4 regions of the Nocardioides oleivorans genome follow, and region 2 is predicted to be linked to each of the others. Evidence: riboswitches for the same ligand, from Rfam matches in the RefSeq annotation. Region 2 holds a riboswitch; each other region holds the start of a gene.
The links. Region 2 has a riboswitch for cobalamin ahead of EUA93_RS10470 (FecCD family ABC transporter permease). Riboswitches for the same ligand answer to the same signal wherever they lie in the genome.
Positions count from the first base shown of each region.

Region 1 (7,016 bases), on a different contig from region 2:
TGGCACGCCGCGCCGTCGGCGGCGCGCACGTCCGCGTGGTCGTCGTGGCCGCGCTGATGGGCGCGATCCTGCTGATCTGGGCCGACATCCTCGCCCGCACCGTCTTCGCCCCGCAGGAGGTGCCGATCGGGATCATCACCTCCCTCGTCGGCGCACCCTTCCTGCTCGTGCTCATCCGCCGCCTCCACGCCACCAGTGCGTGACCGCTCGCCCGACCCCGACCCCGACCCCGACCCGAGGAGGACCTCCGTGCCCGTCCCGACCCGCATCGCCGCCACCCTCCTGCTCGCCGGCTCACTCGCCGCGTGCGGTGCCGAGGCCGACGACCGGTCCGGGCCCACCTCGCCCAGCACCGGGTCGTACCCGGTCACCGTCGAGAACTGCGGTGCCGACGTCACCTTCGAGGCCGACCCCGAGCGCGTCGTGCTGCTGAAGAGCTCGGCCGTGCCGTTCCTCCACGACCTCGGCGTGATGGACCGCGTCACGGCCCGCGCCGGGCAGTACCCGGACGACTACTACGACGAGGAGACGCTGGCCGAGCTCGACGAGATCCCGCTCCTGACCGACGAGCTCGACAGCAGCGGTCACCTCCAGATCTCGAAGGAGGTGGTGATCTCCCAGGAGCCCGACCTCGTCCTCGGCCAGGTCGACAACCTCTCCCGCGACACCCTCGACGCCGTCGGGATCCCGCTGCTGGAGGAGCCCGCCCTGTGCGGCACGGGTGGCGAGCCGGCCTTCGACGACGTCTACGACCAGCTCGAGCTGTACGGCACGGTGTTCGGCCGCGAGGCACAGGCCGAGGAGGCGATCGCCGACCTCCGCGACGAGCTCGCCGGGATCGAGTCGGAGGTGGGCGAGGGATCGGGCCGCACCGCCGCCGTGCTCTACCCGACCGTCGGCGGCGGGACGACGTACGCCTACGGCACCGGCAGCATGGCGCACCCGCAGCTGGAGGCGGCGGGCCTCGAGAACGTCTTCGCCGACGTCGACGAGCGGGTCTTCGAGGTCACCCTCGAGGAGCTGCTCGGTCGCGACCCCGACGTGCTGGTCCTCCTGCACAGCGAGGGCGAGCCCGGACCGGTCGAGCAGGCGATCACCGACCTGCCGGGCGCCGACCAGCTCACGGCGGTGCGCAACGGCGACGTGATGACGCAGCTCTTCAACTTCACCGAGCCGCCGAGCCCGCTGGCGTTCGACGGCCTCGCGCGCATCGTCGAGCGGTTCGGCACCTCGTGATCGGCGCCGACGACCTCTCCTGGTCCTACGGCTCGTCGCGGGTCCTGGACGCCGTCTCGCTGACCGCGCCGCACGGCCGGGTGCTCGGCCTGATCGGGCCCAACGGCAGCGGCAAGACGACGCTCCTGCGGCTCCTGTACGGCGCCCTCGACAGCCCGACCGGGTCGGTGACCGTCGACGGGGAGGCACTCGCCGCGCTCCCGCCGCGCGAGGCCGCGCGACGGGTGGCGGTCGTGGTCCAGGAGACGGGCGGCGAGAGCACGCTCACCGTCGCGGAGATGGTGCTGCTCGGCCGCGGCCCGCACCTGTCGACGTTCCAGCGCACCGGTGCCGAGGACCGTCGGGTCGCCGCGGAGGCGCTCGCCCGGGTCGGTGCCTCGCACCTGGCGGCGAGGCCCTTCGCCGGCCTGTCCGGCGGTGAGCGCCAGCGGGTGCTGATCGCCCGCGCGCTCACCCAGCAGGCCACCCACCTGCTCCTCGACGAGCCGACCAACCACCTCGACATCCGCTTCCAGCACGAGGTCCTGGGGCTGGTCGCCGACCTGGCCCACGACCTGCACCGCACGGTCGTGGTGGTCCTGCACGACCTCAACCTCGCTGCGCGCTACTGCGACGACCTGGTCCTGCTCGGCGACGGCGGGATCGCCGCCACCGGCCCGGTCGAGGACGTCCTGGTGCCCGAGCTCCTCGAGCCGGTCTACGGCATCGGCATCGAGCGCGTGCGCACCGGCGACCAGCTCCACCTGCTCTTCCACCCGTTCCAGCCGTTCGAGCACGATCACCTGAGGGAGACCGCACCCGCATGACCGAGCAGCAGCTCCAGCACTCGATCAACGACTACTGGACCCGTCGCGCCCCGGCCTACGACGCCTACCAGCAACGTCCCGAGCGTCGCGACCTCGACCTGGAGGTGTGGCGCGGCATCTGGTCCGCGGCCCTCCCGGCCGCCCCGGCCGACGTGCTAGACGTGGGCACCGGCAGCGGCCACGTGGCGCGGCTCGTCGCCGGGCTCGGCCACCGCGTGACGGGCATCGACCTCTCGCCGGGGATGCTCGAGATCGCCGCCGGGGACGCCGCCTCCGACGCGACCTCCGACGCGACCTCCGACGTGACCTCCGACGTGACTCCGCCCCGGTTCCTCGCCGGCGACGCCGTCGACCCGGACTTCGCGGAGCAGTCCTTCGACGCGGTCGTCGGCCGCTACGTCATGTGGACCCTGCGCGACCCGGAGACGGCCGTCGCGCGCTGGGTGCGCCTGCTGCGACCGGGCGGCGTCGTGGCGATGGCCGACAGCCTGTGGTTCACCGACGGCCTCGGCGAGCTCTACGGCGAGCGGCCCGAGGGCCACCTGCCGCTGGCCGACGCCCGCTCCATCGAGGAGGTCGCCGACGCCCTCCGCCGGGGCGGGCTGGTCGACGTGGCCGTGACCCCGCTCGAGCAGGTCCGCGAGCTCGACCGCGCCCACGGCGTCGCGCCGGGTCACGAGGTGGTGCTGCAGTACCTGCTGACCGGTTGCCGTCCGCTCACGCCGGCCGACTGAGCCGCTGCGCCCAGACGGGGTCGTAGTCGGGGTGCGCGCCGTAGCCGAGCAGCAGCAGCCGGAGCTCGCGCTGCGACGGCAGCAGGCCCGATCGCAGGGTCGCGAGGACCTCGTCGATGATCGCGACCTGGGCGGCGAGACCGGGCCGCAGCAGGTCGCCCTCGCGCGCCGCCTCGCGCTCCCAGAGCCGGGCGAGGTCCTCGGTGAGCCGGTCGACGAGGAAGACGGCCAGCGACGTCAGGTCCGTGTCGAGGTGCCGCACGGTCACACCTTCGTCGCGGTGGCGGACGGCCGGAACGGCGAGCGCCGCAGGCTCTCCGGCAGGTCGGCGACTCCCGGGCCACCCGCCTGCACCCAGTCGGCGATCGCCGAGGCCTCGTGGCGCCCGTTGAGCAGGCCCAGCCACACCGGGCGCGCGCCGGCCCGGCGGGCGCCGGGCGACGGGCTCACCACGACGACGTCGGAGCGCTCGCAGGGGCCGAGGCAGTCCGTGACACGAACGGTCGCGGTGTCGCCGAGCATCGAGCGCAGGGCGTCGAGCCGGGCGGCGTGGTCGACCAGCGGCCGCTTCTTCGTCGTGCCGCAGCAGCAGCCGCGGCAGACGGTGACGGTGGGTCGGTCTGCTCGTGCGAGGGGTCGGTCCATCAGTCCTGCGCTCCATCTCTCGTGGAATCGTCGTGTGCGGAAATGGACGCAGGCGGTCTCCTGACTCCTGGGTCGAGCGCTGTTCCCGGCCTTCCCGGACGTGTGGTCCAGTGGCGTGTTCGGGCGCAGCTCCCCAGTCACAGTGGCGAGGACCGTGTCGGGCTTGCACCGACTTCCCGGTCTGCGTCTGGCGGCGAGTCTAGGGCAGTCGTCAGTCCTCGGCCGTGCGTGGCGCGACGCGCGACCTGGTCCGCGCGTCGACGACCTCGTCGAGGTAGCGCAGCACGACGGCCAGCACGGCCGTGAAGGGCACGGCCAGGAAGGCGCCCGAGATCCCGAACAGCGTGCCGCCGAGGGTGACCGCCAGCAGGACGACGGCCGCGTGGAGGTTCATCGACTTCGACTGCAGGATTGGGGACAGCACGTTGCCCTCCACCTGCTGCACGGCGACGATGAGCGCGAGCGCCAGCAGCGCACCGGTGGGCCCGTTGGACACCAGCGCGATGAGGACGGCGATCGAGCCGGCGACGAAGGCGCCGACGATCGGCACGAACCCGGCGAAGAAGGTGAGGACGGCCAGCGGGACGGCCAGCGGGACGCCGATCAGCAGGAGGCCGCCACCGATGAGGACGGCGTCGATGAGCGACACCAGGGCCTGGGTCCTGATGAAGCCGCCCAGGGTCGCCCAGGCGCGGTCACCGACCTCGGCCAGGTGCCGGCCGGCCGTGGGGCCGGCGAGCCGGCGCACCCACGGCAGGAACCGGGAGCCGTCCTTGACGAACAGGAAGGTCAGGATCAGGACCAGCACCAGGTTGACCAGCCCGTTGGTGATCGCGGAGACCCCGACCAGCACGCCGGAGGCGATGGTGCCGGCCGACCCGGTCAGCTTCTCCTGCAGCCCCTGGAGCCCGGCGTCGATCTGCTCCTTGGAGACGAAGTCGGAGCTCTGCACCCAGTCCTGCACGTGCTGGAGCCCCTCGCTGGCGCTGTCGACGATGTCGCCGCCCTGCGAGGCCACGGACGGGGCGATCGTGTAGCCGACCCCGACCACCACGAGGATGGCGCCGAGGACGGTGATCGCCGCGGCGAGCGCGTTGGGGAGCTTGAGGCGTCGGCGCAGGAAAGAGGCGACCGGCGCCAGGACGGTGCACAGGATCAGGGCCATCAGCACCGGGAAGATGATCACCCAGGCGTACTTGACGACGAGCCCGACCAGCACCAGCCCGAGGGCGATGCCGACGAAGCGCAGGCTCCACCGCGCCGTCCACGACAGGCCGTGGCCGATGGTCTCCTCGCGCGACGGCGGCGCCGGGACGGGCGCAGGCGTGGGGGCGGGTTCGGGGGTGCGTCGTCGAGCCATGGACGACACCTTGTCAGTCCCGGCCCCGGTCCATACCACCCGAGTGGGTCGTGGACCCCGAGACAGCGGTCACAGCGGGGTGGGGTCAGGTCCCGCAGAAGGTCTGGTAGCCGGCGAACGACTCCGGGGCGGGCTCGGCGTACCTCTCCAGCCCGGGACGTGCGTCGTACGGCCGGCGGACCGCCTCGAGCAGCCGGTCGAGCGGGCCGAGGTCACCGCCCGTGGCGGCGTCCAGTGCCTCCTCGACGAGGTGGTTGCGCGGGACGTGGACCGGGTTCACGCGGTCCATCGCGTCGGCGTCGGGGGAGAGCGCGAGCCAGCGCGCGGCCCAGGCGTCGTACGCCGCCAGGTCGAGCACGAGCCCGCGCGCCGCGTCGGCGTCGCCGCGGGCCGCTGCGCCGAGCGCCCGGAAGAATCCGGTGTGGTCGACGTGGTTGTCGCGCATCAGCTCGACCAGGTCGCCGGCCAGCCCCGCGGTGACCTCGTCGGGGAGCCCGTCGGGGAGGCCGAGCTTGGCGCGCATCCCGCGCGACCACGCCTCGGAGTAGGACGTGCGGAACCGGCCGAGGGAGGCGGTGGCGATGGCGACCGCGTCGTCCTGCTCCTCGGCGAGGAGGGGGAGCAGGGTCTCGGCGAAGCGCGCGAGGTTCCACTCCGCGACCACCGGCTGGTTGCCGAAGGCGTAGCGCCCGCCGGTGTCGATCGAGCTGAAGACCGTGGCCGGGTCGAACGCGTCGATGAAGGCGCACGGGCCGTAGTCGATGGTCTCGCCGGAGATCGTCATGTTGTCGGTGTTCATCACGCCGTGGACGAAGCCGACGAGCATCCACTGCGCGACGAGCGACGCCTGCGCTGCCATCACGGCCTCGAAGAGCGCGAGGTGGGGCTGCTCGGCGTCGGCGACGTCGGGGTGGTGCCGCGCGATGGCGTGGTCGGCGAGCCTGCGCAGCAGGTCGAGGTCGTCGGTGGCGCGGGCGTACTGGAAGGAGCCGACGCGCAGGTGGCTGCTGGCGACCCGGGCGAGGACGGCGCCCGGCAGCACGGTCTCGCGGTGCACGGGTCGTCCGGTCGCGACGACGCCGAGCGAGCGGGTCGTCGGAATCCCGAGGGCGTGCATCGCCTCGCTGACCACGTGCTCGCGCAGCATCGGCCCGACGGCCGCGTAGCCGTCGCCGCCGCGCGAGAACGGCGTACGGCCGGAGCCCTTGAGGTGCAGGTCGCGCAGCCGGCCGTCGGCGTCGGTGAGCTCGCCGAGGAGCAGCGCGCGGCCGTCGCCGAGGCGGGGCGAGTAGCCGCCGAACTGGTGGCCGGCGTAGGCCTGCGCCACCGGGGTCGCGCCCTCCGGCACCGCGGTGCCGGTGAGCAGGCCGAGCCCCTCGGGCGTGCGCAGCCAGTCGGGGTCGAGCCCGAGCTGGGTGGCGAGGGGCTCGTTGAGGGCCAGCAGCTGCGGCTCGGGCACGTCGGCGGCCTGCCACGGGAGCGCGAGCTCGGGCAGCGTGTCGGCGAAGTGGTGCCCGAGGTCGAGCGGGACGACGGCGGCATTCACCCTGTCGACGATACGGGGGAGGCGGGCGCGGCCTCAGGCGCCGCCGGCGGGCAGCGCCTCGAGCATGATCTCGGGGTTGTCGCGGGCGGTGACCATCGCGCGCCACTGGTCGACGAACAGCGCCATGTGGGTGCCGTCGCTGCGCTCGAGCACCTCGATGCCGCGCATCCCGGCCAGCGCGGTGGCGCCCTCGGCGTTCGTGCGGCGCGCGACCTGGTAGTCGAGGCGGGACAGGCGGATCGGCGAGTTGAACTCGTTGGTCATCCGGTCCTCGACGACCTCGAACTGCATCGGGCCGACGGCGGCGAGCACCGGGTTCTGGTCGCCGCGCAGGTCCGAGCGCAGCACCTGGACGACACCCTCCTGGTCGAGCTGCTCGATGCCGCGGCGGAACTGCTTGTAGCGGCTGATGTCGCCGGCGCTGGCGGTCACGAAGTGCTCGGGCGCGAAGCTCGGGACGGGCGGGTACTCGATCGACTCACCGACGTAGACGGTGTCGCCGACGCGCAGGGCCTGGGCGTTGACGAAGCCGATGATGTCGCCGGGCTCGGCGGTCTCGACGGCAGCGGTGTCGCGGCCGAAGACCGACTGGGCGAACTTCGTGGCGAACGGGCGGCCGCTGCCGGCGTGGGTGACGACCATGCCGCGCTCGAAGTGGCCGGAGACCACGCGGGCGTAGGCCAGTCGGT
Region 1 covers NZ_SDWT01000002.1:606,701-613,716, reverse strand. The annotation lists gene EUA93_RS18535 (FecCD family ABC transporter permease) at 1-203, shown strand, start outside; gene EUA93_RS18530 (ABC transporter substrate-binding protein) at 250-1,236, shown strand; gene EUA93_RS18525 (ABC transporter ATP-binding protein) at 1,233-2,042, shown strand; gene EUA93_RS18520 (class I SAM-dependent methyltransferase) at 2,039-2,776, shown strand; gene EUA93_RS18515 (hypothetical protein) at 2,760-3,038, opposite strand; gene EUA93_RS18510 ((2Fe-2S) ferredoxin domain-containing protein) at 3,041-3,421, opposite strand; cobalamin riboswitch at 3,475-3,600, opposite strand; gene EUA93_RS18505 (AI-2E family transporter) at 3,633-4,781, opposite strand; gene EUA93_RS18500 (protein adenylyltransferase SelO) at 4,867-6,327, opposite strand; gene EUA93_RS18495 (peptide chain release factor 3) at 6,361-7,016, opposite strand, start outside.
Region 1: it holds a riboswitch for cobalamin, as region 2 does, so the genes downstream of both, EUA93_RS18510 ((2Fe-2S) ferredoxin domain-containing protein) here and EUA93_RS10470 (FecCD family ABC transporter permease) in region 2, are expected to answer to the same signal.

Region 2 (7,016 bases):
GCAGGATCCACGTCTGCCTCGTGTCGCCCGGTGCGGTGGACACGCCGATCTACGACCAGGCCGCGTCCTACGCCGGCAGCGCCGGCTCCGCGCCGCCGCCGGTGGTGAGCGCCGCCCGGGTCGCCCGCGCCGTCGTCGACTGCCTGGACAAGCCACGCCGGCACGTGGAGGTGGGTCCCGTGAACCGACCCGCGGTCGCTGCGTTCCGGCTGGGTGCGCCGCTCTACGACCGGCTGGCGGCACCCCTCGTACGACGCGTCGTGCTGCGCGGACCGGCCGTGGCAGACCACAGCGGCAACACCATCATCGCGTTCCCCGAGCGGGAGGCGGAGTCGGGCGGGTGGACACCGTCCGGCCGACGGCGCAGCGCGGGTGGACGTCCGCGCTGGCGCCGCAGGGGAGGCGACCGGTGACGCGGACCGTCGACCAGGCCCAGGTCGTGCTGGTCACCGGGGCCTCGAGCGGGATCGGCCGGGCCACCGCCCTCGAGGCGGCCCGTCACGGGGACCACGTCACGGTGCTGGCCCGCAGCGTCTCCGAGCTGCAGGACCTCGTGACGGAGTGCGTGGCGGTGGGTGCCGCCTCCGCGTCGGTCGCCGTCGCCGACGTCTCGGACGACGCGCGCGTGGCAGAGGTCGTCCAGCTGGCCGTGGCACGCCACGGACACCTCGATGCCGTCTTCCACTGTGCCGGGGTGGTGACCTACGGGCGGGCCGAGGAGGTCACGCCGGACGACTTCACCGCGGTCATCACGACCAACCTGCTGGGCTCGGCGATCCTCGCGCGACACGTGGTGCGCGTCTTCCGCGAGCAGGAGCACGGCGTGCTCGTCCTGGTGGGCTCGCTCCTCGGGCACGTCACCGTCCCCGACATGACGCCCTACGTCGTCTCGAAGTGGGGCGTGCGCGCGCTGGCCAAGCAGCTCGCGCTGGAGAACGACGACCTGCCGCACGTGCACATCGCCCACGTCGCACCCGGCAGCGTCGACACGCCCATCTACGACAACGCCCTCGACTCGGCCGGCGCGGTGAACGCGCCGCCGCCGCCCGTGATCAGCCCGGAGCGGGCGGCCAGGGTCGTCTACCGGCAGCTGCGCTCGCCACGCGCGGAGTCGCAGACGGCGCTGGCCAACTTCGCGCTCATCTGGGCGCACAACTTCGTCCCGTTCGCCTGGCGGCGCCTCGTGGGTCCGGTCTTCCGGGCCGTCTCGCACCGCCGTCCCGACACCGAAGCCCAGAAAGGCTGACATGCACCTCACGCGCCGCCACCTGCTCACCTACTCCTCCGCCGCGGCGGGCGCCGCAGCCCTCGCGGGATGCGGGTTCACGCGGTCGAGCGACGACTCCACCGGGTCGCGCACGCTCACCTTCACGACCTGGGGCACCGAGAGCGAGCTCGCCGGATTCCGGTCCGCCATCGACTCCTTCGAGAAGGCCAACCCCGGAACCAGCGTGCAGCTGAACGCGGTGCCCTACGAGCAGATGTTCACCAACGTCGACGCCCAGATCCAGGCCGGCAACGCACCCGACGTGTTCCGGGTGCCGTACTACTCGTTCGGCGCCTACGCGGGCGCGGGCCAGCTGCTCGACCTCACCGACCACCTCGACAGCGGCTTCTCCGACCGCTTCACCCCCCAGGCCTGGGCGGCCGTGCAGAACGGCGGCTCGCCGTTCGGCGTCCCGCACCACACCGACACCTCGGTGATCCTCTACAACAAGCAGGCGCTGGAGACGGCCGGCATCGACGCGGTGCCCACGGCTCTCGACGAGGCATGGACCTGGGACCAGTTCGACGAGGTGGCCAGGCGGCTGCGCAGGTCGCTTCCCGACGACAAGTTCCCCTTCGCCTACAACTGGCAGGGCAACGGCGTCACGCGGTGGCTGAGCTGGCTCTTCGAGGCCGACGGCCGGTTCCTCGAGGACGACCTCCTCACCCCCGCGATCGACTCCGACGCAGGTCGAGCCGCGGTGGAGTTCACCCAACGGTTCTTCCCGGACCGCCTCGTGCCGCCGAACTCGTCGGTGAAGGCCACCACCTACGCAGCCGACCTCTGGTACGGCGAGACCGTGGCGATGACCTTCGGCGGAGCCTTCCTGGTGCCCGACACCGAGGCGACGGTCGACTTCGAGTGGGGGGCGACGTACTCCCCGCGCAACGTCCGCGCCGGCGGCGACTTCGGCGGCAACGCGCTCGTCGCCACCCGCGACGCCGACCCCGAGCTCGTCGCGGCGTTCTTCGACCACGTCACCCAGGCCGAGCAGATGCGCCAGTTCTGCGCGGGCGCCTCGCTCCTGCCGACCCGCGCCGACCTGGTCGAGGGCGGCATCGAGTTCGCGGTCCGACCCGAGCTGTCGCCGGTGTTCGTCGGTCAGGCGAGCACCGTCCAGGCCCAGGACTCCGGACAGGTCGCCTCGCCCTCGATGGCGAGCATCATCACCGTCCTGCAGGACCAGCTTGAAGCAGCCTTCGTCGGCGGTCAGGGCACGGAGGCCACGATCCGCGGCCTCGCCTCGGGGATCGGGGAGGCAACGGCCGGATGAGGCAGGCGGCTCGGGTCGAGGCCCGCGCGGCGTACGCCTTCGTCGCGCCGACGGCACTCCTGCTGGGACTGTTCGTCTTCCTCCCGCTCGCGTGGGCGGTCGTGATCAGCTTCCAGAGCACCGACGGGTTCGGCCAGGGTGCGTGGATCGGCCTCGACAACTACGCGCGGCTGCTCGGCGACTCCCGGTTCTGGCGGGCCAGCCTCAACACCCTGGTGTTCACGGTGGTCGTCACGCCGTTGTCGATCGGTCTCGGGCTCGCCGCGGCCCTGCTCCTCGACGCGGCGCTGCCGGCGCGACCGCTCTTCCGCACCGTGCTGATCCTGCCCATGGCGGTCTCCGGGGTGGCCACGGCGCTCGTGGGGCTGCTGTTCTTCGACGAGAACACCGGGGTCCTCAACAGCATCCTCGCGTCCTTCGGCCTCTCGGAGCCGGCCTGGCAGTCCGACGGTCCGTGGGCGTTCGCATCCGTGGTGCTCGTGACGCTGTGGTGGCGGGTCGGCTTCAACATGCTCATCTACCTCACGGCCCTGCAGGGCACCGACCCGCAGCTGCACGAGTCGGCGATGCTCGACGGCGCGTCGTGGGTGCAGCGGCTCAGGCACGTCACCATCCCCGCGCTGCGACCCGCGACCTTCTTCCTCGTCATCATCAACGTCATCTACTCCTTCCAGGTGTTCGACCTCGTCTTCGTCCTCACCGGCGGCGGTCCCGAGGACTCGACCTCGGTGCTGGTGACCTACGCCTACGAGCAGGGCTTCACCCAGCGCGACCAGGGCTACGCCGCGGCCGTCGGCATGGTGCTGCTGGTCGCGACCCTCGCCTTCACGACGCTCCAGTGGCGCCTCAACCGCGGACGGGACGGTGAGGCATGAAGCTCCTCCGGACCGTCGCCGCCTCGGTCGTCGCCCTCGTCCTCGTGTTCCCCCTGTACTGGATGGTCGTCGTCGCGCTCTCGAGCCGCCGCGACCTGCTGGGTGGTCGCGTCGGCGTCCTGCCCAGCGACCTGACCACCGACAACTTCCGCCGCGTGCTGGAGGCGTTCCCGGTCGGGACCTGGTTCGGCAACTCCGTGGCCGTCTCCTTGTCGGTGGCCGTCCTGACGGTGGTCACGAACCTGATGGCCGGGTACGCCTTCGCGCACCTGCGCTTCCGCGGGGCGAGCCCGCTCTTCGTGCTCGCACTCGGCACGCTCGTGCTGCCGGTCCAGGTCATCATGGTGGCGCTGTTCCGACTCGTCACCGAGCTGCAGCTCTACGGCACCTACTGGGCGGTCATCCTGCCCACCTCGGCCTCGGCGCTCGGGATGTTCCTGGCGCGCCAGTTCTTCCTGGGGATCCCTCGTGACCTGCTCGACGCGGCCCGGCTCGACGGGGCAGGGGAGTGGCGGACCTTCAGCCGCATCGTCCTGCCCAACGCCAAGCCGCTCGTCGCCGTGCTGTTCTTCATGAGCCTGCTGTCGTCGTGGAACGACTTCGCCTGGCCGTTGATCGCCCTCAAGGACAACGAGCTGTTCACCCTGCCGATCGGCCTGCTCTACCTCCAGGGCCAGTACGGGCCCGACTACACCGCGACGATGGCGTACGCGCTGGTCAACGTCGCGCCGATGCTGGTGCTGTTCGTGATCTTCCAGCGGTTCTTCGTGCAGGGCTTCACGTCCAGCGGCCTGCGCTGACGGGCGGCGGGGCGTGGGCCGGGGCGTGGCGCCCCCGGGGTCGCGTGTGTAGATTGACCGCGAGCCAGTCACACCCGCACGTCGGGTGAGGGAATCCGGTGAGAATCCGGAACTGTCGCGCAGCGGTAAGAGGCGACGGGCGAAGCACACAGCCACTGGACCGAGAGGTCTGGGAAGGCGCTTCGTCCGGTTGACCCCGAGTCCGAAAACCTGCTGGTTCGGTCCATCACACGAGCTTCGCGATCTGAGCTCCCGACACCGGCAGGCCCCCCTTTGCACCAGCTCCGTGCTGCGCCCCCGCGCCGCGCCCCGAGGCGTGTCCCCGTCCCGGTCGCGCTCGTCGTCCTCGTCCCGGCGATCCTGGTCACGGCGGTGGTCTCGACCGGCTTCGGTGCCGAGCCGCTTCCGGTCGGCGTCGTCGTCGAGGCGCTGGCGGCCCGCTTCGGCGACGGCCCGCGGGACCCGGCGTACGACGCGATCGTGTGGGAGCTCCGGCTGCCGCGGACCCTGCTCGGGTTCGTGGTCGGTGCGGGCCTCGCGGTCGCCGGGGCCGGCATCCAGACGCTCGTCCGCAACCCCCTGGCCGACCCGTACCTCCTGGGTGTCTCCTCGGGCGCGAGCGTCGGTGCCACGGCCGTCATCACCCTCGGCGTGCTCTCGGGCGCCGGGACGTGGGCGCTGTCGGTCGGTGCGCTCCTCGGCGCGCTGGCGGCCTCCGCGATCGTGTTCGGCATCGCCCTGCTCCAGGGCGGTCTGACGCCGCTGCGCCTGGTGCTCACCGGGACGGTGCTGTCGGCTGCGTTCTCCTCGATCGCCAGCTTCATGGTGTTCAAGAGCTCCGAGCCGCAGGCTGCGCAGTCCGTGCTGTTCTGGCTCCTCGGCTCGCTGTCGGGCACCACGTGGGCCCAGCTGTGGCTGCCGCTGGTGACGGTGGTCGCCTGCTTCGCGCTGCTGATGTCGGCGAGCGGGTGGCTCGACGCCCTCGCGGTCGGACCCGAGACGGCGGCTGCGCTCGGTGTCCCGGTCCCCGCCCTGCGCATCGCACTGTTCGTCCTGCTCTCCGTGCTCGTCGGCGTCCTGGTCGCGGTCGCCGGGGGCATCGGGTTCGTCGGTCTCGTCCTGCCCCACCTCTCGCGCCTCCTCGTCGGCCCGCGACACCGCGCCAGCCTGCCGGTGGCGGCGCTCGCGGGCGGGCTGTTCCTGGTGTGGGTCGACGTGATCACCCGGGTCGCCGTACGCCCGACCGAGATCCCCCTGAGCGTGGTCACCGGGCTGATCGGCGCCCCGATCTTCCTGCTGCTGCTGGGCCGTCGGGCCTACCGGTTCGGAGGCGAGTCATGACCACCGCCGACGTCGCTGCGCCGACAGCGGCGAAGACCGCCCTCGAGGTGCGTGACGTCTCGTGCGCCATCGGCCGCCGCACGATCCTGGCGGGGGTCGACCTCGAGGTGCGTCCGGGGGAGGTGCTCGGGCTGGTCGGCGCCAACGGCAGCGGCAAGTCGACCCTGCTCCGGGCGCTCGCCGGCGTACGTCCGGCCGCGAGGGGCGAGGTCGTCCTCGACGGCGTGCCGCTCTCCTCGATGCGGTCGCGTGAGCGCGCCCGACGCATCGCGTTCGTCGCCCAGGAGGAAGCCGCCCCGGCCGACCTGCTGGTGGTCGAGATGGTCGCGCTCGGGCGAGTGCCGCACCTGCGTGCGTCCGGCGGGATGGACGACGAGTCGCGAGCCGCGGTCGAGGAGGCCCTGCGCCTTGTCGACCTGGAGCACTCCGCCCAGCAGCCGCTCGACCGGCTCTCGGGCGGCGAGCGCCGTCGCGCGGTGATCGCCCGGGGCCTGGCCCAGGGGGCACCGCTGCTGCTGCTGGACGAGCCCACCAACCACCTCGACATCCGCCACCAGCTCGACCTGATGCGGCTCGTGCGGTCACTCGGGAAGACCGTCGTGGTCGCGATCCACGACCTCGACCTCGCCGCGACCTTCTGCGACCGGATCGCCGTGCTCCACGACGGCGGCGTCTTCGCCTGCGGCACCCCGGACGAGGTGCTCGTGCCCCACGTCCTCCACGACGCGTTCGGCGTGCTCGCCACCCGCGTCACCCACCCCCTCACCGGCAGGACCCACCTGCTGTTCAGCCACGATGAAAGGGAGCAGCACCCATGAGAAGCACCACCAGCCACCACGCCCGGACCGGTGGCAGCGTCCTCGCAGCCGTGTCGGTCCTCCTCCTCGCCGGCTGCGGCTCCTCGGGCGATGAGGACGGCTCGTCCTCCGGGGCCGGGTCCTCGGCGGACGCCTCGACCGTGTCGGTGTCCAACTGCGGGACCGACGTCGAGTTCCCGACGCCCGCGCAGGACCTCTTCGTCAACGACAGCAACCTGATCTCGATGGTGCTCGCCCTCGGCGCCGAGGACCAGGTGGCGGCGGTGTCCAGCATCGGTCGCGACCAGGAGGTCCTCACCGAGCACTACGGCGACGCGGTGGCCGGGCTCAACCAGGTCTCCGACGACTACCCGAGCCTCGAGACGGTCATCGCCGCGCGGCCCGACGTCATGGTCGCCGGCTGGAACTACGGCTACGACGAGACCAAGCAGCTCACCCCCGACAGCCTCGCCCAGCGCGACATCGCGGCGTACGTCCTCACCGAGTCGTGCCGCCAGGACGGCAGCGACGCCCGCGGCATCGTCGACCCCTGGACCGCGCTGCGCGAGGACATGACCAACCTCGGCGCCATCACCGGCACGCAGGACAGGGCGACGGAGGTCGTCGCCGACTTCGACGCCCGCCTCGACGCGCTCGACGCGT
Region 2 covers NZ_SDWT01000001.1:2,182,767-2,189,782, forward strand. The annotation lists gene EUA93_RS10445 (SDR family NAD(P)-dependent oxidoreductase) at 1-413, shown strand, start outside; gene EUA93_RS10450 (SDR family NAD(P)-dependent oxidoreductase) at 410-1,246, shown strand; gene EUA93_RS10455 (ABC transporter substrate-binding protein) at 1,248-2,540, shown strand; gene EUA93_RS10460 (carbohydrate ABC transporter permease) at 2,537-3,415, shown strand; gene EUA93_RS10465 (carbohydrate ABC transporter permease) at 3,412-4,215, shown strand; cobalamin riboswitch at 4,264-4,447, shown strand; gene EUA93_RS10470 (FecCD family ABC transporter permease) at 4,573-5,556, shown strand; gene EUA93_RS10475 (ABC transporter ATP-binding protein) at 5,553-6,374, shown strand; gene EUA93_RS10480 (ABC transporter substrate-binding protein) at 6,371-7,016, shown strand, end outside.

Region 3 (7,016 bases), 330 kb from region 2:
ACGGGTTCCGCCGCCGCCGGTGGGGCAGCGCCAGCAGCGCCGCCTGACGGATGTCTGCCCGGGTGACGTGGGTCCGTCCGTTCCAGGCCGCGTTGGCGATCGCGGTGCGCGTGGTGACGATGTCGGCGCGCATCCCGTCGACCTCGAAGGCGGCGCACACCTCAGCGACCTTGGTCAGCACCGCGTCGGTCAGCTCGACCTCGGGGAGCAGCTTGCGGGCGGCGGCGATCCGGTCGGTCAGCGCGCGCTCGGCGTCGGCGTACGACTCGACGAAGGCGTCGGGGTCGGCGTCGAAGGCGAGCCGGCGGCGGACGACCTCGGCGCGCAGCTGCGGGTCGCGCGGTGCGGCGATCTCGACGGTGAGGCCGAAGCGGTCGAGGAGCTGGGGGCGGAGCTCACCCTCCTCGGGGTTCATGGTGCCGACGAGCACGAAGCGGGCGGCGTGGGCGACCGAGACGCCGTCGCGCTCGACGGTGGAGCGGCCCATCGCGGCGGCGTCGAGCAGCAGGTCGACGAGATGGTCGTGGAGGAGGTTGACCTCGTCGACGTAGAGGATGCCGCGGTGCGCGCGGGCGAGCAGGCCGGGCTCGTACTCGGCGACGCCGTCGGCCAGCACCTTGGAGAGGTGCAGCGAGCCGAGCACGCGGTCCTCGGTGGCGCCGACGGGGAGCTCGACGAGGCGTACGGGCCGGGTCTCGGTCTCCGCGTCGCTGCCCCAGGCTCCGTCGGGTGACGTCTCGCCGGGGGCGGAGGAGAACCGGTCGCCGGCGACCACCTCGATGGGCGGCAGCACGGTGGCGAGGGCGCGGACGGTGGTGGACTTGGCCGTGCCCTTCTCGCCGCGCACGAGCACGCCGCCGACCTCGGGGGAGATCGTGGTGAGGAGGAGGGCGAGCGTCATGTCGTCGCTGCCGACGACTGCGCAGAGGGGGTACTGCTGTGGCATGGGGGCTCCCGCTCTCGTTGCCAGGTTGGAACTGGTCGACGGGAGGCCGGTCTTCGGACTTCCCGGATCGTCATGTTCGACGTCTCGAGTCACCGCAGCGGGCCCTGTGCCGGACTTTCACCGGCTTCCCAGATTCTCCCCAAGCTTCGGGGCACCTCTCGCCTTGTCCGCGTCACGATAGCGTCTGCGGCCATGTCGTCCACTGGTGTGCCCACGGAGATCGTGGTCGTCGGGATCGGCGCCGACGGCTGGGTCTCGCTCTCCCCGTCGTCGCAGTCGCTGGTGCTGGAGGCGTCGGTGCTCTGGGGCGGCTCGCGACACCTCTCCCTGGTGCCCTCCGTCGGCGGTCAGGTGCGGGTGTCGTGGCCCTCGCCGTTGGCTGCTTCTCTGCCTGCGCTGCTCGCTGAGTACGCCGGTCGCCCGGTCGTCGCGCTTGCCTCCGGTGACCCGCTGGTGTCGGGGATCGCAACGACGCTCTTGGAGTACGGCGCTCCGGTGCGGGTGGTGCCCGCCATCTCGTCGGTGGCACTGGCTCGGGCGCGGATGGGATGGTCTTCCGAGTCCTGCGAGGTCGTTTCGCTTGTTGGTCGTCCCTTGGAACGTCTGGTGCTAGCCCTAGCACCGGGCCGCCGGATCCTGGTGCTCTCGTCGGATGCCTCGACACCCGCTGCGGTGGCGTCGTTGCTGACCTCTGCCGGGTGGGGTGCCTCTTCTTTCACGGTCCTCGGGGACCTCGGCTCGTCGACCGAAAGTGTTCGGTCAGGCGTCGCTTCCTCGTGGTCGGTCGCGTCTCCCGCGTTGAACATCATTGCCATCGGGGTGTCCGGAAACGGCTTGGCCTCCTGGGCGCCCGGACTGCCGGACTCGGCCTTCGAGAACGACGGCCAGCTCACCAAGCGAGACCTCCGCGCCTCCGCGCTCGCCCGCCTCATGCCCGCCCCCGGGCAAATCCTCTGGGACGTCGGCGCGGGTGCCGGCTCGGTCGGCATCGAGTGGATGCGCGCCCACCCGACATGCCGCACGATCGCCATCGAGTCCGACCCCGAGCGTGCGGCTCGAATTGCGCGGAACGCTCAGGCTCTCGGCGTCCCCGACCTCCAGGTCGTCGAAGGCCGAGCTCCGTCAGCACTGTCAGATCTCGAAGCCCCGGACGCGATCTTCATCGGGGGCGGCGCCACTCGTGAAGGCGTCCTGGACACCTGCCTCGCCGCGTTGAAGCCAGGCGGCCGCCTCGTCGTTCACGGCGTCACCCTCGAGACCGAGACGTTGCTCGCCAAGGCGTACGCCGACCACGGCGGCGAGCTGACTCGGATCGGGGTCGAGACCGCGGCGCCAGTAGGGACCTTCACTGGGTGGACGCCCGCGCGCAGGGTCACTCAGTGGGCTCTAGATCGAGCGCCAGTCTGAAGCGCAGGACCTGCTGCGATCCGCCCAGAATGCCGCACATCCAACCGTCGACGAGTAGCCCAGAGTGATGCGCTGACCCTCGCTAGGCGAGCGCCCAGTGTTCATTCAGAGATGCACGGGCGGCGGCATGCAAGCTTCAGGAAGTACTCGTCAACTGAGGGCTCCTGCGCCCCAAACCCCCTGCGACCTCTGTTGCGGGCGCGCCACAGTTCCGATGTATCTGAGTCCGCTCTGGCAGCCGACCTCTAACTGCAGCCCTCATAGAAGTACGTGGCGTCCATCGCGGCGTTTGGAGTAAGCCTCTTCCAGGAGACGTTGAGGATGTGTCCAAGGCCGTCATTCGATTCGCGCTTCGCATGCCTACTGCGCTTGGCTTCAACTTGCTCGCGAGCGTCATTTGCCCGGTCGCACTGGTCGGCGGAAAGGTAGAAGGCAACGGACTCGATGTGCCGCCACCGCCTGTTGAACACACCATCCTCAGGGTCGTTCGTGACAGCGGCCTCGACCTTCCGTACCACCTCTTCGATTCCGGCGCGCGTGACTTGACGGCGGAGGTCTGGGAGCACGTTGATCATTCCGTCTTCGCTCACGATGACGACCATGCAGTTCCGATCGTTGGCTTTCGCATAGCGCACTGCTGAGTTGTATCTGGCTCCTCTCGCCGGGTCTCCGTCTCCGGTGGCTTCACCGTCGAGAATCACCCCGATGGCGTGGCATTCGCCCGCGGGATCCACGAGTACCGCCCCGTCGATGCGCGTGATTGCGTCGATGAGTTCAGGGTTGAGGTGCCCCGGCGCAACCTGCTGCGCTTGGGGAGCGAGCCGTGCGGCCTCCCCCGGTGCGTCGTTGTGCACGACGAGGATCGTGCCGTGCGAAGCCTTGGATGCGTGGTCCGCGAGATCCCACAGTCTTTCCGCATCGGCTGGGACAGAACTGGAAAATACGCGACGGGCGATGCTCTTGAAGGCATCGGGATCGATGGATGGTTGAGGGAAGGTAGGGCGCGTGTTCTCGACGCGGAGAAGCCTGTCTAGGTGATGACGCAGTTCCCAGGCACCGCGAGCCACGACAACGAAACTGAAAATATCCTCGTCCGCGGATGAATACGTGTCTCGAATCTTTGCGAGACCGTGAACCTTTTCGCCATCGCACAGCAGATGGAGGTCGTTTGTGGCCATCTCTAGCGCCTTGCGCATGGAACGCGTCTCGGACAGGGGGATGGGTCTTGCGAACCGGAGAGTGAGATCGATCTTCGGGTTGTCCGGTGAGGCGAGGGCCAGGGCACCATTGCTGCTTCGGCCCTCGTACGGTTGAGCCGAGATTTCGTCGAGTGCCACGGCTACGTCTGATGCGAACTCGTAGCCGCTATAGACAGCGACCGATTGCGCGAATCGTTGTGCCGCCTTGCGGATGATCTCGGAGCGTGCGGCCCAGCTGGGCATGAACATCTCTGGTGGCTCGATGTTGCGGAGGTCGCTGAGAACGGCTAAGAGCAGTTCCTCCATCACCGCATGCTGGAAGGAAGGGGTGACCGAGTACCGGTCGATGGTTGTCCTGCTCAAGGCTGGCCTACCGTTCCAGCGGCCGGTGGGGACGGCGGCAACGGGATGAATCTCGTACGCGCCTATGCGCGCGGACCTCCCGACAAAGAACGTGAGGTCGGCGCCGGCGGATGAGGACGTCAGTGCATCCTGAACAGCCTCGGCGCGCATGGAGTCGAGAAGCCCGCGGTGGTAGCGGTCGTGGTGCCGACCACTGGTGATAATCGTGGTGGACCCAGCGTTGTCGGCATATCTGGTGCGTGCGTCAGCGGGGACGTGGCTCAGATCGACTTTGGCCAGCTCGTCGAGCTCGGACTCGAAACAGATCGGGTGACGCTGCCCGGGGTCGTCGGTGAACCCGACTAGGAAGGCTCGGACCCCGAGGCCAAACCCGATCTGCTCGAAGATCTGGCTAGCCGCAAGTTCCAAGGTGACTCGGAATGAATGTTGGAACGGCCACATGAACTGGTCGATGGTGTCTCGCACAGATGCATTGTTTCCTGACACCGACCCTCGGCGCGAGCCAATGTCGAGCGCGGCCAACTGAGGGATGCGGCTCGTATCGCTTCAACGCAAGAAGTCTCGGTGAACCGCCACGTTTGCGCGGGAGAGATCGTCAAGAACAACAAGGTTTGGTAGACCCCGGATGTCGTAAACGCGACTGCCAGGCGTCAGCAGGCAAGAATGCTACGTCAGTGCTGCCCCTGTGGCAGCGTGGTTGCATCAGAGGCGGGGGTTGCTGTGTGGGCTGACAACGAGGCCGATTTCGATCTACTCGGGTTCGACTTCTTAGTTGACGGGCTGGTTGTTGCGCTCACCGAGCCGCGACTCCTCCCGCTCACGGTAGGCGTGCTCGGTGATTGGGGGTCTGGCAAGAGCAGCCTCATGGGTATCGCCGGCCGTGAGATCGCTGCGCTCACCGCTGCGGTCGAGATTGATGGCGAACAGGTAGACCAGCCCAGCTATCTGGTCATCGAATTTAGCCCGTGGCAGCACCAGGACTACGACGACGTCAAGACCGCCCTGATGACGTCGATTCTCGATGCGCTCCAGAAGAACGCGCCGACACTGTCCGCCGACATTACTAGACTCAGAAGGGTCGTCGAGGCCCTCAAGAGACTCGGTCGACGCAGCGGACGTGTTAGCGCTTCAATGGTTGCCGGCGCGACGCCGATCGTTATGCAGGTCGTGAGCCCCGATCTCGACCCGGAAGTCGTGAGCCTGGCGGCCACGGGTGCCGGGGCTGTTGCCGGCGAGGTGAAAACGGCACTCGCTGAGCCCCCTGACGAGATCGGTGCTGGCGACGACAACGCAGAGCACGCAAACGACATCCAAAGCTTCAGGACGCTGTTCGGCGAGCTCGTTGCCGCCTCCCCCTACGAAGCGGTCATAGTTCTAATCGATGACCTCGACCGATGCCTCCCGGGAACAGTTGTGGACACGTTTGAGGCGATTCGGCTGTTCTTGAATACGCCAAGGACCGCGTACGTCCTCGCGCTGAATCAGTCGGTCGTCGAAGCCGCGATTGATTCGCGCTATCCGGACTTGAGGAAGCCGGACGGGGCTGGGATCGGTCGCGACTACCTCGAGAAGATGCTCCAGTTGAAGATCGCGATCCCTCCGCTCTCCGCGCCAGAGGCCGAGACCTACGTAAACCTTCTCTTCGCGGAGTTGCACCTGGAGAAGGGGGACTTTGCGAAGGTTCGGGAAGCGGCCGACGCCGTTCGCGCGACGGGTGACCTCACGGTCGCGTTCAATACCGGAATCGCCGGGGAGGCTTTAGGGGACATCCCGAACGAACTCGCCACAGACCTGTCGTGGGCCGCGGAGGTGACACCGATCCTCAGCACGTCTCTTCGGGGTAACCCTCGCCAACTCAAACGGTTTCTAAACAACCTTCTCCTCAAGTATCGAAGTGCAGCGCGCCGGAGCATCGATCTGAAGGTCCCCATCCTCGCCAAGCTCATGGTTCTTGAAGACCAGCATCAGACCGACTTCCAGAGGCTCTTCGATTGGGAGATCGCCGCAGGTGGGAGTTGTCCTGAGATCTCCCAGGCCGAAGACCGGGCGCGCGGTGCCGCGCCTGCGTCCGTAGAGGCGAAGTCACCCGAGAAGCGCGTCTCACCCAAGCCTGCCAAGAAGAATCCCGCAGAACCCGCAAAGGGACGTAGCGCCCCGGTTGCTGAATCTGAAGCGCAAACCTGGGCTGATAAACCACACATCGCTGCTTGGCTCCGCGCCGATCCGCCTCTTGCGAGCATTGACCTTCGTAAGTACTTCACCTACTCCCGAGACAAGCTCTCGTTCGGCGTCTCTGCGTCACGCCTCAGCTCAGCTCTCCAGAAACTCCTTACTCAGGTCCAGAACGACCTCAGCGCGAGCCGCCGCAGTTATTACCCCCAGGTGAAGGACTTGGACAGCATCGAGCGGGCTCAGTTCACGGAAGCACTACTCGAGAGAGTGCAACGGGCTCCCGCGAGCACCGCCATGACCGCGGCACTTGAGCTCGCGGAACACATTCCTGACATCGTTCAGCAGGTCTGTGACGTGTTGAAGCGTATCCCCGCGACGAGCATCCCACCCGAAACCGCGTCTAAGGCTGTCAATCGCCTCCCTGCTGGCGGTCCAGGCGTCAGCAGCCTCTTCGAGGTGTGGGCGTCCAGCGACAACACCGCGCTCAAGACCGTCCTAGAGGCGTCGCTGGCCGCGCGTGAAAGGACGGGACCTAGTGGGGACGTCGGCTGACCGCACTGCCGGAAGAGGAGGCAACTGGACGCCCCTCAAAGTTGCAACAACCAGTTACGTGCGCGGGCTCGGTCGTCCAGACTCCGGCTTCAGAGCTGAACGTGTGGTTGCCCGCCATGTCGCGGTACTTGGAGGAGCCGCGGCCGCCACATCGACCGGGGTCGCGGGGACGCGAGGAGTCTCTCGTCTCGGTGCGCTCCTGTCCGGCATTGCCACTGAAGGTGTCGAACAGACCCTCAACACCCTGGGTCTCGTCAGACTCGTCGGCCAAGACCGCTTCCTCGTCCTTGACGAGCTCATCAGCTTCATCGGCGGCAACGGCGACGACCTCGACGCCCAAGCTGCGCGAGATGCGGGCTGCGACATCCTCGACGACC
Region 3 covers NZ_SDWT01000001.1:1,853,526-1,860,541, forward strand. The annotation lists gene EUA93_RS08790 (magnesium chelatase subunit D family protein) at 1-946, opposite strand, end outside; cobalamin riboswitch at 974-1,120, opposite strand; gene cbiE (precorrin-6y C5,15-methyltransferase (decarboxylating) subunit CbiE) at 1,139-2,353, shown strand; gene EUA93_RS08800 (diadenylate cyclase) at 2,599-4,380, opposite strand; gene EUA93_RS08805 (KAP family P-loop NTPase fold protein) at 4,609-6,639, shown strand; gene EUA93_RS08810 (hypothetical protein) at 6,743-7,016, shown strand, end outside.
Region 3: it holds a riboswitch for cobalamin, as region 2 does, so the genes downstream of both, EUA93_RS08790 (magnesium chelatase subunit D family protein) here and EUA93_RS10470 (FecCD family ABC transporter permease) in region 2, are expected to answer to the same signal.

Region 4 (7,016 bases), 300 kb from region 2:
GCCCGTGTGGGCGGCCCTGCTCACCGGCGACCTCGCCTCCCAGGGGCGCGGGTCACCCTCCGACGAGGTGCGCGACGGGTCGAACCGGGTGGCGAACCTGTGGTTCGACGACCTCGACGAGGACGCCGCTCCGGGGCAGCGGTTCCACGTGGAGGTGTACGTCGCTGCGGAGGCGCGCGACGCTCGGGTGGCCGCCGCCCTCGCTGCCGGCGGCACGGTCGTGGACGACTCGCAGGCGCCCGGGCTGACGGTGATCGCCGACCAGGAGGGCAACCGGGGCGTCATCTGCGTGGCGTGATCGCTCGCTGCTCAGCCAGCGGCGAGTGGGGAACGGTCGGGTTGGCGTAACCGGCCGGCGGGAACCCGACGGTTCCCCACCCGGGTGGCGGGTGGGTCACCCGAGAGCGATCAGGGACTTCCACGGGGTCACGACCAGCGCCTCCGGCAGCGTGACCGAGAGCTTTCGGTCGAGCACGCCACCCTCGATCGGGACGTGCACGACTCCTTGCGCGACCTCGCCCGGGGGCGGGGGGTCGGAGGCGACGAGGGCGCGGGGGTCGGGGTCCTGCGAGGGGAGGGCGACCGGGAGCTCGTCGACGTGCCAGGCGGCGTCGTCGCCGCGGCCCCGGACCTGCTGGAAGGCGCGGGCCAGCCCGTTGAGGCGGGCGGCGGCCTCGGTGAGCGGGACGACCGGGCCCCAGGCCGACGACCCGATCCGCAGCTGCACCTCGCCCGGGGAGAGCGCGACCAGGCCGAGGTCGGTCGAGCGCCCGGCGAGGTCGCCGCGGCCGTCGTCGAGGACGAAGAGGAAGCGGCCGGGCAGCGACGCCAGCGACGGTGTGGCGCACATGCGCGCGTCGAGCTCGGCGACGACGGGGCGCAGGTCCGCGCGTCCGCCGACCAAGCCCGACAGCGGTGAGGCCATCACGTTGCGGACGAGCTCGTGCGCCGGGTGGGGCAGCAGCCCGGTGTCGCGGATCGCGGAGACCACCTCGTCCGGCAGCGAAGCACCGGAGCAGGGCAGCGCGCGCAGCTGGAGGTTCGCCCGCTTGGTCAGGTGGACCTGCCCGTCGCCGTACTCCTCCGCGACCGCGACCAGCGACAGCAGTGTCGAGCGCGAGAGGTGACCGCCCGGGAGGCGCAGCCGGACGAGCGCTCCGTCGTCCGCCGGCCACGGTCGGAAGACGCCCGGGCAGAGGTCGCCTCGGGTGCGCTCGGTCATGGGCCGAGTGTGGCAGTAGGCTCGCGGCAGCCACCTGCGTGGGACCAGGAACCCGGTGCGAGTCCGGGGCGGTTCCGCCACTGTCAGGCCCGCCAACCGGTGGGCCGAGCCAGACACTGAGCCACGCGGGATCCGACGAACGAGGGGCGAGAACCCCCCTGGAGGAAATCGTGCGCATCGCACTCCTGTCCACGTCCGACACCGACCTGCTGAGCGCCCGGGCGTCCGGCGCCGACTACGTCCTCGCCAACCCGGCGCGGCCCGGCCACCAGTCGATGGCCGCGGTGATCGAGGGCTGCGACCTCGTCATCGGCCGGCTGCTCGGCTCGCCGCAGGACCTCTGCTCCGGCTTCACCCGTGTCGCCGCGACCGGCATGCCCGTCGTCGTCCTCGGCGGGGAGCAGTCGCCGAGCGCCGAGCTGATGGAGCTGTCGTCGGTGCCGATGGGCGTCGCGGCCGAGGCGCACCGCTACCTCGCCGAGGGCGGCCCGGAGAACCTCACCCAGCTCCACGCCTTCCTCTCCGACACCGTCCTGCTCACCGGCGAGGGCTTCGAGCCGCCCGCGGTGCTGCCGCAGTGGGGGTACGCCACCCGCCCGCAGGCCGAGACGGTCGCGGAGGGCAAGGCCCGGGTCGGGGTGCTCTACTACCGCGCCCACGAGGCGAGCGGCAACACCGCCTTCGCCCACGCGCTCGCCGACGCGGTCGACGCGACCGGCCACGCGGTCGGCGTCCCGATCTTCGCGGGCTCCCTGCGCTCCGCGCCCGACGAGCTGTACGACGCCTTCGGCTCGCTCGACGCGCTGATCGTCACCGTGCTCGCGGCCGGCGGCAGCACGCCCGCGAGCGCCAGCGCGGGCGGCGACGACGAGTCGTGGGACGTGGCGCGGATGTCGGCGCTCGACATCCCGATCATCCAGGGCCTGTGCCTCACGAGCAGCCGCGAGGAGTGGCTCGCCTCCGACGACGGCGTCAGCCCGCTCGACTCGGCGACCCAGATCGCGATCCCCGAGTTCGACGGCCGCATCATCACCGCGCCGTTCTCCTTCAAGGAGGTCGACTCCGACGGGCTGCCGCACTACGTCGCCGACGCCGAGCGCTGCGCGCGCGTGGCCGGCATCGCGGTCAAGCAGGCCCGCCTCCGCTCCCTCCCGAACGCCGAGAAGCGGCTCGCGCTCGTGCTGTCGGCGTACCCCACCAAGCACGCCCGCATCGGCAACGCCGTCGGCCTCGACACCCCCGTCTCCGCGATCCGAATGCTCAACCGGCTGCGGGCGGAGGGCTACGACCTCGGCGCCGACAACGTCGTCACCGACATCCTCGAGCGCGACGCCACCGACACCGAGAAGGGCGACGCGCTGATCCACTCGCTCATCGAGGCGGGCGGCCAGGACGAGGAGTGGCTGACGCACGCGCAGCTGATCGACGCGCACGTGCGGATCACGCCGGAGCAGTACGCCGACTGGACCGCCGACCTGCCCGAGGACCTGAAGGCCGACATGGTCGAGGCCTGGGGCGAGGGCACCGGGTCGCTCTTCACCAACGACGCCGGCGAGCTCGTCCTCGCGACCGTGCAGGCCGGCAACGTGGTGCTGATCATCCAGCCGCCGCGCGGCTTCGGCGAGAACCCGATCGCGATCTACCACGACCCCGACCTGGCTCCGACCCACCACTACATGGGCGCCTACCGCTGGCTCGAGCAGGGCTTCGGGGCCGACGCCGTCGTGCACCTCGGCAAGCACGGCTCGCTCGAGTGGCTGCCCGGCAAGAACGCCGCGCTGTCGGCCTCCTGCGGCACCGACGCGGCGCTCGGCAACCTGCCGATGATCTACCCGTTCCTCGTCAACGACCCCGGTGAGGGCGCGCAGGCCAAGCGCCGCGCACACGCCACGATCGTCGACCACCTCGTGCCGCCGATGGCGCGCGCGGAGTCCTACGGCGACATCGCCCGGCTCGAGCAGCTCCTCGACGAGCACGCCAACATCGCCGCGATGGACCCGGCCAAGCTGCCGGCGATCCGCGGCGAGATCTGGCAGCTCATGCACGCCGCCGAGATGCACCGCGACCTCGGCCTCGACGAGCAGCCGGACGACGAGTCGTTCGACGACTTCATCATGCACGTCGACGGCTGGCTCTGCGAGATCAAGGACGCCCAGATCCGCGACGGCCTGCACATCCTCGGCGACGCCCCGGCCGGCGAGGCCCGGGTCAACCTGGTGCTCGCGATCATGCGTGCCTCGCAGGTCTTCGGCGGGCAGGCCCAGGCGGTGCCGGGCCTCCGGGCAGCGCTCGGCCTGAAGGAGGGCGCCGAGGCCACCACCGCCGTCGACGCGATCGAGGCCAAGGCCCGTGAGCTCGTGCAGGCGATGGACGCCGCCGACTGGGACGTCGCCGCAGCGGCCACGCTCCACGACGACCCCGAGGTCCAGCGGGTGCTGGAGTTCGCGGCCACCCAGGTCGTGCCTCGCCTCGCCCGCACCACCGACGAGATGGACGCCGTCGTGCACGCGCTCGACGGCGGCTTCATCGCCGCCGGCCCGTCCGGCTCGCCGCTGCGCGGGCTGGTCAACGTGCTCCCGACCGGCCGCAACTTCTACACCGTCGACCCGCGCGCGGTGCCGTCGCGCCTGGCCTGGCAGACCGGCATGGCGATGGCCGAGTCGCTCGTCGCGAAGTACGTCGACGAGACCGGCGGCTACCCCGAGTCGGTCGGCCTGTCCGTCTGGGGCACCAGCGCGATGCGGACGTCCGGCGACGACATCGCCGAGGTGCTCGCGCTGATGGGCGTGCGCCCCGAGTGGGACCCGGCCTCGCGCCGCGTCAACGACCTCACGGTCATCCCGCTCGACGAGCTCGGCCGCCCGCGCATCGACGTCACGGTCCGGATCTCCGGCTTCTTCCGCGACGCCTTCCCGCACGTGGTCTCGATGCTCGACGACGCCGTCCGGCTGGTCGCCTCGCTCGACGAGCCGGACGAGCAGAACTACGTCCGCGCGCACACCCGCGCCGACCTCGCCGAGCACGGCGACGAGCGCCGCTCGACCACGCGCATCTTCGGCTCCAAGCCCGGGTCGTACGGCGCCGGCATCCTCCAGGTCGTCGAGTCCGGCAACTGGCGCAGCGACCAGGACCTCGCCGAGGTCTACACGGCCTGGGGCGGCTTCGCCTACGGCCGCGACCTCGACGGCGCGCCCGCCGCCGACGACATGCGCACCAACTACAGGCGCATCAAGGTCGCCGCGAAGAACGTCGACACCCGCGAGCACGACATCGCCGACAGCGACGACTACTTCCAGTACCACGGCGGCATGGTCGCCACGGTGCGCGCGCTGACCGGCAGCGACCCCAAGGCGTACGTCGGTGACTCGACGACCCCGGACGCGGTGCGGACCCGGACGCTCCAGGAGGAGACGAACCGCGTCTTCCGCGCGCGCGTCATCAACCCGCGCTGGATCGGCGCGATGCAGCGCCACGGCTACAAGGGCGCCTTCGAGCTCGCCGCCACCGTCGACTACCTCTTCGGCTTCGACGCCACCGCGGGCGTGGTGCACGACTGGATGTACGAGTCGCTGGCCAAGGAGTACGTCCTCGACGAGACCAACCAGCAGTTCCTGCGCACGTCGAACCCGTGGGCGCTGCGCGGCATCGTCGAGCGGCTGCACGAGGCCGCCGACCGTGGCCTCTGGGCCGAGCCGGACGCCGACGTGATGGCCGCGCTGCAGCAGGTCTACCTCGACGTCGAGGGTGAGCTGGAGGACCGGTGACGTCCCGGGTCCGCATCATCGGGATCGGCTGCCACCCGGAGCAGCTGACCCTGGAGGCGCGGTCCGCGATCGAGTCCTGTGACTACGTGATCGCGGCCGACAAGGGCCAGGACGACCCGCTCCTCGCGCTGCGTCGCTCGATCTGCTCCTCGGCCGGCGTCGAGCTGGTCGCCGTGCCCGACCCGTCGCGTGACCGCTCCTCGGGCCTCGACGAGGCCGGCTACGACGGGGCGGTCCTCGACTGGCACGACGCCCGCGCAGCGGCGTACTCCTCCGTCATCTCCGCGCGACCGGGCACGGTCGGCTTCCTGGTGTGGGGCGACCCGGCGTTCTACGACTCGACGATCCGCGTCGTCGACCGGCTGGGACTGGAGTACGACGTCCTGCCGGGCGTCTCCGCCATCTCGCTCCTCGCCGCCCGCCACCGGCTCGTGCTCCACGAGGTCGGCCGACCGGTGCTGGTCACGACCGGCCGCCGGCTCGCCGCCGAGGTCGAGGCCGGGCACGACAACCTCGTGGTGATGCTCGACGGCCGCCTCCAGGCCTCGGAGCTGCCGGACGACTGGGACATCTGGTGGGGCGCCAACCTCGGCAGCCCGCACGAGGAGCTGGTCTCCGGACGCCTGGCCGACGTGGTCGGCGAGATCACTGCATCACGGAGCCGGGCGAAGGACGCCGACGGCTGGGTGATGGACACCTACCTGTTGCGGCGCGCGTCCCCCGCTGGTTGAGGAGGTCGCGCAGCGCGATCCCCGCTGGTTGAGGAGGTCGCGCAGCGCGATCCCCGCTGGTTGAGGAGGTCGCGCAGCGACCGTCTCGAAACCCCTCAGCCCTGGTCGCCGGGCCAGGGTGCCGGGTCGCCCTCGGCTCGTCACAGGACAACGGATCCCGGCGAGCGGTGCTCGGCGCTGGGCGGGCAGGTGCCCATGGCGGCGCAGGTGACGATCCCGACGACGACGACGATCGCGGCTGCGAGCGGGACGGCGAAGATGACGTACTCGAACCCCTGGAGCCAGCCGCCGCCCGGCCCGACGCTCTCGACGTACTCGGCCGAGCCCCACCACAGGCCGGCGACCACACCGAGGCCGGCGACGGCTCCGACGTGCCAGCAGAGCTCGCACGCCAGGACCACGAGGACGGCCGCGCCCGAGGCGGCCAGGAGGTAGACGCGTCCGTCGATGCCGTAGGAGTCGACGGCGAGCGCGTGGGCGGTGCCGAGCCAGGCGAGGGCGACGGCGATGACCGAGGGGACGAGGGCGACGGAGGCGTGGGTGCGAGGCATGGCGCCACGGTAGGAATCGCGGGCACCGACTGGATTGAGCACTGGTGCTCAGCCGGCATGGCCCGCTCGGACAAGAAATCAAAGTTGAGGGGAATCGACTCAACTTCTGGTGCGTTGAGGAGGTACCGGCCAGAGTGGGCCGGGACACCACGACGGAGGAGATGAGTTGAGCACGTTCGGTGCCGAGAAGTTCACCACCCGCAGCCGCGAGGTCATCGAGGCTGCCCAGCTGGCCGCCACCACGGGCGGCAACACCCACACCGAGCCCATCCACCTGCTCGTCGCGCTGCTCAAGCAGGAGGACGGCACCAGCCGCAGCCTCGTGCAGAAGGCGGGCGTGGACGCGGCCACCCTGCTCGCGCAGGCCGAGGGCGTCCAGCGGCAGCTGCCGCGCGCGACCGGTACGACGGTGCAGCAGCCGAGCGGATCGCCGTCGCTGACGCGCGTGCTCGCGAGTGCGCTCGACCTCGCCGGCTCGATGAAGGACGACTACGTCGCCACCGACCACCTGCTGGTCGCGATCGCGACGGTCGAGTCGCCCGCCCAGAAGGTGCTGACCGACGCCGGCCTCACGGCCGCCGGTCTGCGGGAGGCGATCACGGCCGTCCGCGGCAACCGCCGCGTGACCAGCGAGAGCGCCGAGGCGTCGTACGAGTCGCTCGAGAAGTTCTCCGTCGACCTCACTCGACAGGCCGAGGACGGCCGGCTCGACCCGGTCATCGGCCGGGACGCCGAGATCCGACGCGTC
Region 4 covers NZ_SDWT01000001.1:1,884,205-1,891,220, forward strand. The annotation lists gene EUA93_RS08930 (4a-hydroxytetrahydrobiopterin dehydratase) at 1-298, shown strand, start outside; gene EUA93_RS08935 (nitrite reductase) at 395-1,222, opposite strand; cobalamin riboswitch at 1,216-1,362, shown strand; gene cobN (cobaltochelatase subunit CobN) at 1,393-4,986, shown strand; gene cobF (precorrin-6A synthase (deacetylating)) at 4,983-5,717, shown strand; gene EUA93_RS08950 (hypothetical protein) at 5,858-6,268, opposite strand; gene clpB (ATP-dependent chaperone ClpB) at 6,435-7,016, shown strand, end outside.
Region 4: it holds a riboswitch for cobalamin, as region 2 does, so the genes downstream of both, cobN (cobaltochelatase subunit CobN) here and EUA93_RS10470 (FecCD family ABC transporter permease) in region 2, are expected to answer to the same signal.